Regions from separate parts of the Pantoea sp. App145 genome, predicted to be linked through region 1. Evidence: riboswitches for the same ligand, from Rfam matches in the RefSeq annotation. Region 1 holds a riboswitch; each other region holds the start of a gene.

Region 1 (4,393 bases):
GGCGCCTCTTCATCCACCGGTGGAACGCCGTGCAACGTTCTGCGCCAGCGGAAGACATTCTCTTCACCCAATGTATCAACGGTTGCGGCTTTATTCAGTCCCTGCAACGCCCCGTAGTGTCGTTCATTAAGACGCCAGGTTTTGTCCACCGGTAACCATGCGCGATCCAGCTGATCCAGCACACGCCAGGAGGTATGGATGCAGCGGGTCATCACCGAACTGCAAACAAAGTCAGGCATCAGTGATGCTTTCCTGATTAGCGCGCCCGCCCGCTCAGCCTCCAGATAACCCTGTGGCGTCAGCGGCACGTCTGTCCAGCCGGTATAACGATTTTCAAGGTTCCACTGACTTTCGCCATGACGTAATAAAATAAGCGTCGATGTATGCATGCTTTATCCCATAAAGGGCCGGGCCGTGAAGCCCGGCCTGTGTAATCAGGCGCGGCGGATAAACGCCCCCAGCCCGGCGTACTGAGCGTCCTGTCCAGGTTCCTGCTCGATACGCATCAGCTGATTATATTTTTCAACCCGCTCTCCCCGGCAAGGCGCGCCGGTTTTGAGATGTCCGGCCCGCAGCGCGGCATTTTCCGTGCGCAGATGATATTGGCCGTCACGGTAAAACTCACTCGATGCCGGATCAATACAAATACTGATATCTTCACCGGGCTGGTAGCCCGCTTTCTCGATGGCCTGAACGATCAATGCCAGCGGCGCACGATTTGACGACACCGCAGGGGCAAAACCTCCCTCGTCACCTACTCCGACGGAAAGGTTTTTTCCAGCAGCAACTGACGGAGAGCCTGATACACTTCACTGCCCTGACGCACCGCCTCCTTCAGACTCGCAGCACCATGCGGGGCTATCATAAATTCCTGAAAGTCAGCGCCCTGCCCTCTGGCATGGACACCCCCGTTGATGATGTTCATGCAGGGAACCGGCAACAGATTAGCACGCAGCCCGCCCAGATAACGATACAGCGGCTGACGCGTCGCCAGCGCTGCCAGCCTGGCAACGGCCAGCGATGCGCCGAGAATGGCATTGGCCCCTAACCGGCTTTTGTTTTCTGTTCCGTCCAATTCGAGCATGACGTTATCAATGACACGCTGTTCACGCACATCAATATCGGCTACTGCTGCACTGATCTCTTCGCAAACAGCCTGCACCGCATCCTGCACGCCTTTTCCACCATAACGCGTGTGCTCGCCGTCCCGTCGTTCGTGGGCTTCGCGGGTTCCGGTACTGGCCCCCGAAGGGACGGAGGCTCTGGTCATCAGTGGTAAATGCCTCGACCTCAACGGTCGGATTACCGCGTGAATCGAGAATTTCACGCGCAGTCATTCTGTCGATGTTAAAATTCATGTTTCTCTCCTGCGGTTCAGCTACGGGTGTGCTTGATAAGTACATCGACCGTCAAATGATTGATGTATTCCAGTGAGCGTGAGGCCAGTAACCCCATGAAACGATTGCGGTGTCCGGCAATCACCAGGTCAATACCCCGCTGTTTAATGCATTGATCCACATCCTCGAATCGGTTGATTGTTACCAGCTCGCAGGTATCAACCACCACCGGTGCGGCCTTGACCAGTTCACTCAACCATGATTTCGCCCTGATAATGTCTTGCGAAACCTTGTCATCCATGACGCTGTCGGATACGTAATTCATTTCGCGATAGTCTTCGCTGATATGTGCCAGCGTGATTTTCATTCCCGTCTGCTGTGCCAGCACAGCAGCATGATTCAGCAGCAACGCGCCATCCTGCTGGTCGTGAACCAGCACCAGCGCATGGGTATAAGATTTCATGCTTCACCCCCGGCTTTGTTCAAGATGATGATGAAGCCAGGGCAACAGCTGTTTTTTCCTGCTGAGCATCCCCGGAAGTGAGCAGGGCCCGACATCTTTCAGTGCCCGACCGGCAAAATAGAGCGTGGAAAAATTGTCGGTGATATCTGTCACCATCAGCACACCCAGCCCAGCCCCGGACTGTGTGACCTGATGCTGCAATTCCTCACAAAGTGCGGTAATCAGATGAGAAACCTGAGACTGGTTCATCACTTCGATCTGCGAAATGCGAACATCCGTACCCGCGATCACGAACGCTTTGAGGTCCTTCTCAAGCAGGTGCTGGGGTGACAGTCCGGCAAGGTCGGTTTTCGCGCTCAATAAATGACGACCGAAGGTTTTACGGTTGATGCCGGTTCGAACGCAGAGCTGGGTAACGGTGCGAATATCCTCTTCCGTCGTCGTTGGCGACTTCAGATTCACGGTGTCGCTGAGGATGGCCCCCAGCAGCAGAATGGCGTGTGATGAGGCCAGACTGTTACGATCGGCTTCATCCATCAGTAACCAGAGCACAGTAGCGCTGCTCCCTACCGGCTTTATCCACACTTCTGGCGGCAGCTGGGTGACCAAACCGCCGAGCCGGTGGTGATCGATAATGCCGGTAACGTTGCTTTGAGCCAGGTCGTCCGGCCCCTGAGCTGGCTCGGTGAAATCGACCAGCCAGACATCCTTGCCTGCCAGGGGAAGCATGAGTCGTTCCGGCAGGGGCAAGCCTGCTTCAGCGAAAATAAAACGCGTTTCCCGATTGGCCTCACCCGCACGCCATGCGTGAGCGGGACGATGTTGCCGGTTTAACCAGTGAGCGGTAACCACTGCCGTACAGATGGCATCACTGTCAGGATTGATATGGCCTGTAACATGTATCAAAGGAGTATCCCCGCAGCAGGAAGTATGCGGGCTGGGTGAATTCTGATCAGCCTGACATACCTCTCAAGTCATTAAGAGTCATATCAGGCGTCATCAGCCCCGAACGGGGCGGTTGTGAGAAGGTGGAACGCCATCACCTTTGAGGCCAGTCTAGAACAGGTGAATTTATTTGTCAGCCGATTCGTTGGCTGTTGCGACAGAGTTCGCGGCTAACTACTGGATTGATAACATAATTATGAGTGGGTCATCAGCTGGAAGAGAAAAGGCGTTTGCGTTTCCTGGCAAACTTCACTGCGCCAGCCGCTACGATGCAGTATTTTTTCCAGACCCGCGACATTGCCGGTTAGCCGTGCCATCAGTGGCGCAATCTGTCCACCGTCAGCATCGAAGGAAACGTCCAGTCCGGATCGTGACAGATATATCGCGTCGAGTTCGCCGTTGGTGACCACCGTATTACGCCCTGACCATTCTCTGTCGCTGAGCACCCGATAGACCCATTGCATTTGTTTTGCGGTTTCAATGGCGTAGGTCAGACGGAACAGGTCGTTCTGCTGGGACAATTCTCCCGTACAGGAGCGCCATAGATAATCGAGTTTGTGTCGCAGTTTTGCTGCGGGTCCAAATGCCCGGCCCTGTTTCAACAACCACTGGATATCACTGGCAACTTCACGGGGAAAACGATGTTGCTTCAGCGCAGTGGCCAGCCAGCGCGTCAGGAATACATTTTCCTGTGATTCCGAGCTGATCAACCCATCATGTCTCGCCAGTTCAAGAGCGATCAGTGCGCACCATGCCAGATGCCCGGTTTTTTCGGTTAAGGATTGCGTCATCACCGCAACATCTCCTTGTAATCCATGATTATTCCGTTGAGAGTTAGTGAAGTACAACTCACCTAAAATGTAAATAGCTTGTATCTAATTTGTTGCTTTTGGGCGGTTCCCCCCCTGCAGATAGCAGGTTAAAAAGGGATCTTTGTTGCACCTGTCCATTATTTTCATTCTGGCATCAGGTTATCCTCCAGCATCATAATCGAGCTGCTTTGCATTTTATTTTCGGGCGGACCCGACGGCGCTAATAACCTGCCCCATGAACTTTTGGACACAACAAGTTAAGAAGGCGAGCACAAAACCGACCTGAAATTATCGTCAATATGCTGCCGAACTGAACTATAGTTCAACTCGCCTTAAAGGAAAGATGTATTTGCAATTACGTGATCGGATTTGAAACGTAGTAGAAAAGCGTAAGGATAAATTAAGAATTGTACCGATACCCCTGGCAAGTTTCTGAGTAAAGTAAATAATTCATCATGGTGATGACAACATTTATCATAAAAACCCTCGTTGCCTCTCAAAAATAACCCCCGACATCATTATTTTTATAGTCAACGTTAAGTTTCCCCTTTTCCATAGTGACGCGTGAGTATATACTCATTCCACAGACTTATTTTAAATCTTAGATTCGTCATACTTTACTCGTTCAACGACACCGTTTGGAGATTTCCATGAGTGATTCACTTAAGGCGCTAAATAACATTCGTACACTGCGTGCGCAGGCACGTGAACTGGCTCTGGCCGACCTGGAAGAAATGCTTGAGAAGTTCAGCGTTGTTGTTTCAGAACGTCGTGAAGAAAGCCATGCGGAAGAAGCTGCTGTTCGTGAGAAAGCAGAGAAGCTGGCTAAATATCGT
Region 2 (4,393 bases), on a different replicon from region 1:
CTGAGTATATTTTTTTACTCTCACGCTGTACCATGGGAAGACAGAATGGCAGTCCTTTTTTTTTATATTTGCTCATATACTCAATAAAAGAAAGATAGAACTGTATATCCTTTTCAAATTTTTCTATTTTTATATTAAAGTAACCCTTGGTTTCAGTCAGAAAAAATTCCATCCTGTTAAATTTATCCGGGAACAGCATTGCCACTCTGTCCAGTATCTGCCCTTCGACATGATTCATTCCTGAGTTACTGCTCTTAAGCTCCAGATCAGTCTGTACATCGTGCTGCCTGAACTTCGAGAAGACTGAAATAACTTCATCACTGAAGTTTATCTGATTGTGATATCTCTCAACATAAACGGTATCTCCGGTTATTCGGATGAGATATTTAATGCTATCTAACTGCGCGCATATGGCTCTGGATTCTTCTTCGAGATGGCAGAATTCTTCACTTGCACCATAACTCAACAGGAACTGTAAGAAAAGCTGCAAGCCGTGTGAGTGCAGCGGTAATCCTTTCAGGTGTTGCGTCAGATTTTTAACTGCCTCACAATACAGCGTGACACAGTGTAAATCCCAGCGAAGTTGCTGCCACTTGTAATACCTGTATTCTTTTTTCTCCTTTATCAACTGTATTTCCCTTACATCTTTTGAGAATCTCAATAGTGCATTACAGACATCCTTTTTCTCCATGTCACAAAAAACCGCTTGTCGGTATTTTATGGTTTTTATATCCTTGAGGGGGGTGTGGTAGATTTCTCTTAAATTGTATCCCTCCCTGCCATCAGTAACAGCATCTATTATTTTATCCAGATTCAGATCAACGAAACAATTCGGCATGATTTTTTTGTCAAATATATATGCCTTTCTGTTTTCGTCTGGGTATAAGATATTATCATATTCCATAACTACCTCGTTCATTAATATCATTATCAATGAATGATCTCATGCATATTATTGCCGTATCACTGTCACCGGGCACCTTGCATGATCAATAACCTGTCTTGCCACCGAACCCAGGAGCCAGCGCTCAAACAGTGAGTAACCGCGGTGTCCCAGCACAATATGATCTATTTGATTGCCGTCAGCATATCGCAACAGCTGCTCTGCCGGATGTCCGGTCACGACTCGGAATTTCGTATCACTACCCAGCTCTGAGTGGTGATTCTTCAGGTGTTTGAGCATCGAATTGAAATGGGCCTGCGTTTTTTTTACCACATCCTGTAACTCAACTTCGCCACCAAACTCTGGTGGCTGACAGACAGCAATAACATGAATGTGACTGCCGAATTTTTTCGCCAGTTCACATGAGTAATCCAGTGCCGCACGTGCAGAGTCAGAACCGTCATAAGCAATAAGAATTTCTTTCATCATCATCAGGCTCTCCTTCAAATCTGATGTTTCCCGGATATTGATCGTCGGGCTGTGTTGTCTTCTCTCACGGCTTTACTGCTTTCCTCATCATCAGGTAGTAAATGTCTGGGTAGGAAAAATGCATTCGCGATTAGTGTAGGAATAACTGCACTACCTATTACAGCTGCTACGAGAGCGGAATATTGTGATTCATTGATAAGTTTGTGTGACAAACCGAATAACGCTGATATCGTCCCAAATGTCAGACCTGTAGACATCAAAAGAGTGGTGTACATTCCCTCCTGAGCACTGGAACCATAGGCGCGACTCAGAGGATATACACCTGCCATTTTGGCGCACATTTTTACTGCCAATAATGTTAAAAATGCTCCTGGTGCTGCCACCAAAGCGGGCAGGGAGACCAGTGAACCAGCCCTTATAAAATAGAATGGCGTTAACAATCCAAATGTGAGCGTTCTGAGGCGACGAATCAGCGCATGGTCTTTTCCGACAGTGCCGGCAAGCACCATGCCTATCAGATATGCAGGCAGTACAGCTTCGCTGTCAGCCCAGGTGGCGAGCCCCCCTAATCCAAACAAGCATAACATCAGAAATTTTGCTTCAAGCTCTGAAGGTCGTTCCCCGAAACGTCGAAAGAACCGCGGAGTCAGCCAGGGAAGAATAAAGGCTGCTGCAACTATTGCACCGGTAAATGCCACCGTTTTCATAGTAAAGGGGGCGAAAATTATACCCAGTGCAATAACTGTGGCCAGATCGTTGACAAAACATGCAGCCAGAACGGTTTTTCCGTATTCAGAATTATTAAATCCTAATTCAAGCATTACTGCATAAACTACGGCTACTGAAGTCGTTGACATTGCAATTCCTGCCAGCCAGCTTGCCGGTTGCGTCCATCCAAACCCCCAATACGCCACTGCTGCACAAAGCAGGAAAGGTACAAAGAAGCCAATTAATCCGATGAATAATGCCTGCTTCCACTGCTTTCTGAATACCCCGGGGTCAAGTTCCGCTCCGGCCAGAAAAGTCAGGAGTATCGCTCCTGCTCCAGAAAGAAACTGGATCCAGCTGGAATTGCCGGCGAGCACTGTCGCGCCAAGCAATGCCCCAATAAAGAGTTGCGCGATAGTACCCACAACAATCTCAGACAATGCCGTGGCTATACGCAGATAAATTGACAGAAGCGTCGCGACTAAGGCAAGCCCCAGCCACAGGGCTGCCTGAAACCATATTTCAGTCATAAGCTTCACCATATAAATCTGAACGAATGTCACAGGAAGCAGAGTGACGGAATCGCTCTGATGAATGCTGACTCAGGGAAAGTACGAATCTGTTTGACTGGTTCATGATGTCTCCCACACACAGACTTTCTGACAAGTCAGAAAGCATCATATCGTGTAGGCATCATCAGCCATTGCGGGCGGTTAAGGGAGGAATGCCATCTCCTTATTACAACTTAGCAGATACTCGCGGGATCTGTTGAAAATAATCTTTGACATGCACTTAATTAATCAAAAAAGCAAAGGAAAATTATCTTATCGCAATGAAAGTATTCATATTTTTAGGTTTAAAAAATTATTCTTTGAAAAAATTTTCTGAATTATGAACATAATAATTATTGTTATCTGAACTTACTGAGTCATGCTGGCATAATTTTCCTGCCGTGGGCACACAATCAGGTCTTTCTGAAGGGCGCGACAGAATTTGTTATCACTGGCACCGTTACACTACGGATGCTCATAAACTTCATTGGAATTACTCTGGCACAACAAGTATTGTTCGGGCTCTTATGTACCTCCAATCCTTCACTCCCGTTTTCTGGCACGGGTAAAAAATTGCCACAAAACGATTACCAGTTTGTAAAAAGTATCAGAAACTGAATTCAGGGTGATGGCATTCCACCTTATCCAACCGCTCCTCCCTGGGAGCTGATGACGCCTGGTATGTCTCATTTTATCCATTTGAGGCATGTCAGGCTCATACCGTTTGTTCAGTGGCCTGCATGCTTTATCAGCAGGGTATGTCATAAAAGGTTTTCCGTTATGGCGGCAGCGGAACTGCCAGAGAATCAGACGTTAATCAGGCCTGCCTGCGCACGGCGGTGAAGAGACCTTTTCTGAAGGCTGTGAATTCAGATCGGGATGATGGTATCAAACAGCCAGACAGCGGCGACAGACAGGATAACCGCCATGACTGTCTCGCCAACAAGGATGAATTTCTCCTGCCGCAGTCCTTCCCCGGTATACAGGTGCAGTCGGTATCCCTCCCGGTTAAGCCGTTTTACCCTCAGCCAGTTAAGGAATCGCATCACCAGTCGGGACCAGAGGATGACCAGCAGAATCAGCAGAAGGCAGACCAGCGCCCGCTGTTCAAAACTTAACTGAGAAGTCTGCAACCCTGTCTCCATCGCCATCCCCGCATCATTAGCCCGTCGTCTGCACATACACTACACCGCCTCCGGTTTACAGAGGTACCATCATGACACAGGTTCAGTCTGCACGTTTCCCCTCACCTTCGGGGGCGGACTGCATGCCGTGGCGGCGCATAACCTCACCAATGTCTTTGTCCGTCAGCGATGCCAGCACGATGGCCGACCGGATCCACAAACACCCGGAGGAACGAACTGTATTCCCCGCTGGAAATCATCACTGAACTGAAACCCGTATCACGTGCGGGCTGGAAACCGCGGATAACCAGCGTCTCCATTTCGCTGAACTGATCCGGGTTGGCATTGAGGTAGGTTTTGAACGCTTTTGCATCCTGCAGCAGCGTCACTTTGGCATCCGGCGATTTCATGTACAGCACCACGCCGCCGGCCTGCGCCGCCCGGGCGGCCTGATTTTACCCCGTTAACCTGACAGAAAGGATAAGAGCATGACTGAGCACACCCCGGATACCCTGTCCGATCAGCTGGCCCCGCTATCCTTATGCCTCCGCGTTAATGAAGCAGCTGAGTGGCACCATCCTGGCACTGAACCGCATACGGGCCATTTACCTGCGCCCGCGCGAAAAACGCGCGCCGCT
Region 3 (4,393 bases), on a different replicon from region 1:
GACTGGCCTACTCCTCCTCTCTTGTTAAAAAGTACTGCCTGACTTACCGGGAAATAAAAATGAGGATTCGTATATGAAAACTTATCTGATGTACCCTGATGCTGAGTTTATCATCGACAACGAGTTTTATGAAGGTTACACACTGTTGATGAAGGACCTTGAACTTCAGGTTCTATTTGATGCGATGTCTGACGGGGATGATTTTTTAGAAGCAGTAGTAAAAAAAGCCTTTTCATCTCCTATGACTGAAGTACAGGAAATTGAGTACCGACAGGCTGTTTTAAAAGATGTTATTGAAAACCAGGAAACAGTCGAAAACATGTATGAAACGGTTGTTAATTGCATAATGATGGAAAAGGAAAAGCTTCATTATGGCCTTTTTGGGCATTATCCTTCGGCCGTATTACATCAGTCACTGACTTATACTCGTTTTCTTCTTGAGCATTTGCGGAAGTTAAGAGCTACGGCTGAGGTGAACATTGATAAATTTCATTCGTCTGGCTTCAGACGACTCATGAAACTTCTGATTTCAGAACTGAATGAAGATTATCTGTCTGAAATTGAAAAAAAGCTGAAGGAGATGACGTTTAAGAGAGGTGTTTCCATAAGTGCAGAGCTGGGTGCAGGAAACAAAGCAAGAAAATACATACTCAGAAAAGTCATTCATCCAGAACGATGGCAGTGGTTACATCGTATCTTTAATCATGAAAGAGATTTTTATACTGTAACCATCGCCCCCCGGGATGATAATGGGGCCAGGGCACTGAGCGATCTTCAGGACCAGGGTATTATATTAATTGCGAACGCGATGGCACAGGCGACAGCACATCTGCTCAGTTTCTTTAATTCCTTAAGGGCGGAAATAGGCTTTTATATTGCATGCCTTAATCTGTCAAAAAAACTTTTTTCAAGGAATATTCATATATCTCTACCAGTGCCCATACAAAAAGGAGAGCGCCATCTTGTATTCGATTCTTTGTATGATACGTGCCTTACTCTGCTGTCCGATGAAAATATAGTCAGTAATAATCTGAAAACAGACAATAAAAGTACATTGATTATTACTGGAGCAAACCAGGGTGGGAAATCAACTTTTCTCAGGAGTGTTGGGTTAGCTCAGTTAATGATGCAAATAGGGATGTTCGTAACGGCCGGATATTTTTCGTCAGATGTCAGTCGGAGGATTTTTACTCACTATAAGTGTGAAGAGGACAGTACTATAACGAGTGGAAAACTGGACGAGGAATTAAAAAGGATGAGCAATATTATTGATAAATTAAGATATGATGATTTAGTGCTTTTTAACGAATCATTTTCAGCAACCAACAGCCGTGAAGGGGCCGAAATCATCCGTAACATCGTTACTGCTCTGACAGAATCAAATGTAAAAGTGCTTTTTGTAACACACACCTCTGAATTCGCATGTGAATATTTTAGCGAGAATCATAATGACACTGTATTTCTGTCAGCTCAGAGAGAACAGAATGGGGGAAGAACTTATAAGATATTTCCTGGAGAGCCCCAGGATACGAGCTATGGCGAAGATCTTTTTAATGAGATTTTTTTTGAAGAACATCTTATCAGTAAGGCGGGGTGATCCACCTTACATGATTAATTTATTTCCACAAGTGGTACGTAAACAACTGGCATAATGAGCCTGTAATAAGTGCTATGATTATAGTAACATCATCTGATAGCGGGCGGCCGAGAAAGGTTCCGAACATAAAAATTATTATATAGGTTATAATTATTCCGACAACTGTTGAGAATATTATTGGTTTTGTCCTCATTAGAAAACCCTCGTATTTGATTGTTCTTTTTTTCATGTTTATCGATCCCAGCGTGCTTGCTTACAATCAATTTCCAGACCTCTCATGAGGGTGGGATATGTTTTATTAAGACATCCACAGCAAGGTGATTAATAAACTCGAAGGAAAATGACCTGTACACGCCAAAAAGTCGATTCTTATGACCTAACATAACAAGGTCGATTTGCTCGTTTTCTACTAATGAAGAAACATCTTTAAATCGGTGAATACTGACGATAGAACTGACGTGCACATTTACCTGTGAAGTTTCAACCAGTTTGCTTAACATTGCTTTATCCTTTATAATCGTTCGTGATTGCAGGTCCTGAGCCGGGGCATCCCAGATATAGTTAAGCTCACGGTAATCTTCACTTATATGACCAACCGTGATTTGTGTTTTCATCTGAACGGCCATTCTCTCTGCGTGCTCTAATAACAGCTGACCATCAGTTTCGTCATGTACCAGTATCAATGCATGTTTATAGATTTGCATAAATCACCTCTTTACGTAAGATAATTTGAAGAAAGGTATTGTCTCGTTATAACTGGTTGTTACAGATGGAGTTTGTGCTATAAATAAGGCATGTGTGGATGCAATGCATGAGAGTTCGTGTTTTTTTCAACCAAGATAAAATACGCGATTGTCAGAGTTAACACATTGGAGAGTTGATTGCTACTGAGGGATATAATTTTCATAATGATACCTGACATGAATGCCTTGTTTAAAAGCAATAAAAACTCTGTCAGGCGTCATCATCCGGTACTGTTTTGCCGGCGGTTGGGAAAGGTGGAACACCATCACCTTATAACAATATTATAACCATTTTTGTAGGTATGCAATCACAGATGAATTGCAAAAAAATGATTTTTTCATATTAATGCTATAGTTAACTTTCAGTTTTTTCGATATTGCTCACGGAATTTTAAATTTTACCGTTATCCTGCTTTAAATATCACTAGTTTTAAAATCCGAACCACCTGCCAAAGTTGCTGATTTTGGTGACATATCAGAATAACCTATTCATACGTCCCGCAGTCCTCTTGACTGCATCAGGTAGGCAGGAAAAGATGGGAGTAATGGCGGTATATGAAATTCATTTAAGATAAAAGGGCAGGTCACTGCCCTTTGAATATCCTAATCATCTGATGGGGTTTACATACCTCATGTCAGGTCCAGTCATTGAATTGATTATGAAAAAAATGGAATCAGAATGAACGCCAGTTATCCCCGATTGAGGTTCCCGTTATTGCCAGCTCTGGCTGCGATGTTGACAGGGACAGAACCTGATTTTTTTCTTTCATCTCAGGATGAACCACCATGGCAGCAGCGTTATCCATCAGTTTGAAGGAACTCACCAGCTCTGCCATTAATACCGCCTGCTCTGACATGGACTGTGCCGCACTCGCCGATTCTTCAACCAGAGCTGCGTTCTGCTGCGTCGTGGTGTCAATTTGCCCCATCGCAATATTGATCTGACCAATACTATCACTTTGCTCACGGCTGGCCTGTGCAATTTCATCAATAAGTTGCGTCATACTTTGAATATCAGACACAATATCAGCCATTCCACGATCGGCTTTCACGACCAGTTCTCTGCCAGATGCCACCCGCGCGACAGTGTCATCGATAAGCGTTTTAATTTCCCGCGCTGCACCGGCGCTGCGTTGTGCCAGGTTCCGGACTTCGCTGGCCACAACCGCGAATCCCCTGCCTGATTCTCCTGCTCGCGCAGCTTCCACAGCGGCATTGAGCGCCAGAATATTGGTCTGGAAGGCTATGCTGTCAATAACCTTAATAATTTCAGACATCTTCATTGAATCATTCGAGATTTCCTGTATCCGTGAAGAAACATCATTCATTACGGTACCATTATCTCTGACCGCTGCTGCCACACCGCTGATAAACTGGCGCGCCTGTTCTGTATTACTGGCAGTATTGCTGAAGGTTGAGGTCAGCTCTTCGAGCGTTGCTGCTGTTTCCACCACGCCGGCCGCCTGTTCTTCAGTACGTGAAGCCAGATCATTGTTGCCACTGCTTATTTCAGTTGATGCGAGCGAGATGTTGTTTGCCCCTTCACGCACGCGGAGGAGCACCCCGGAGAGTTTACCGACAAAGCGGTTAAACGCTGCTGAGATTTGGGCCAGTTCATCTCCTCCCCGTACATCTAGGCGGCGGGTCAGATCACCTTCACCGGAGGCCACGTCTTCCAGCGCGTCACGTAACGTACCTAACCGGCGCAGCTGCCGGTTGACAACCAGCCCGACAATAAGCGCAGTGATAACCAAGCTCACCAGCGTAATAAGGAGGGTGGTCCGCTGTAATGCAGAAAGTGATGCAGTAACTTCATTGCGGTCAACCGCAATAACCAGCGACCAGGTTGTCCCTTTTACCGGTGAAGCGTAAATAAACTGCTGTTCGCCATTAATGGCAAGTTCGGCATGTCCGCCATTGCCCGCTAATTTATGGACAATATTGAGGTTCAGTGAAGGAGACAATTCGGATAACGATTTGAGGATAACTTCTGATTGTGGAGCAGCAATCAGTCTGCCGCTGCTGTCCACTAAGAATGCAAAGCTTTTTGCGA

Evidence for each region. Region 1 has a riboswitch for fluoride ahead of RCF31_RS28260 (DHHA2 domain-containing protein). Riboswitches for the same ligand answer to the same signal wherever they lie in the genome.
Region 2: linked by a shared signal. The riboswitch ahead of RCF31_RS24275 (cation:proton antiporter) and the one ahead of RCF31_RS28260 (DHHA2 domain-containing protein) in region 1 are both predicted to bind fluoride.
Region 3: linked by a shared signal. The riboswitch ahead of RCF31_RS24255 (universal stress protein) and the one ahead of RCF31_RS28260 (DHHA2 domain-containing protein) in region 1 are both predicted to bind fluoride.

The regions. Positions count from the first base shown of each region.
Region 1 covers NZ_CP133294.1:363,260-367,652, forward strand. The annotation lists gene RCF31_RS28245 (2,3-bisphosphoglycerate-dependent phosphoglycerate mutase) at 1-389, opposite strand, end outside; partial or broken gene eno (phosphopyruvate hydratase) at 435-1,358, opposite strand; gene RCF31_RS28255 (universal stress protein) at 1,375-1,800, opposite strand; gene RCF31_RS28260 (DHHA2 domain-containing protein) at 1,804-2,706, opposite strand; fluoride riboswitch at 2,784-2,853, opposite strand; gene RCF31_RS28265 (DUF2913 family protein) at 2,940-3,536, opposite strand; gene RCF31_RS28270 (H-NS family nucleoid-associated regulatory protein) at 4,208-4,393, shown strand, end outside.
Region 2 covers NZ_CP133292.1:287,334-291,726, forward strand. The annotation lists gene RCF31_RS24265 (MutS-related protein) at 1-904, opposite strand, end outside; gene RCF31_RS24270 (universal stress protein) at 953-1,375, opposite strand; gene RCF31_RS24275 (cation:proton antiporter) at 1,387-2,610, opposite strand; fluoride riboswitch at 2,761-2,824, opposite strand; fluoride riboswitch at 3,247-3,317, shown strand; gene RCF31_RS24280 (hypothetical protein) at 3,501-3,812, opposite strand; partial or broken gene RCF31_RS24285 (hypothetical protein) at 3,962-4,147, opposite strand; gene RCF31_RS24290 (plasmid SOS inhibition protein A) at 4,311-4,393, shown strand, end outside.
Region 3 covers NZ_CP133292.1:282,383-286,775, reverse strand. The annotation lists gene RCF31_RS24265 (MutS-related protein) at 1-77, shown strand, start outside; gene RCF31_RS24260 (MutS-related protein) at 74-1,597, shown strand; gene RCF31_RS24255 (universal stress protein) at 1,873-2,301, opposite strand; fluoride riboswitch at 2,546-2,620, opposite strand; gene RCF31_RS24250 (methyl-accepting chemotaxis protein) at 3,015-4,393, opposite strand, start outside.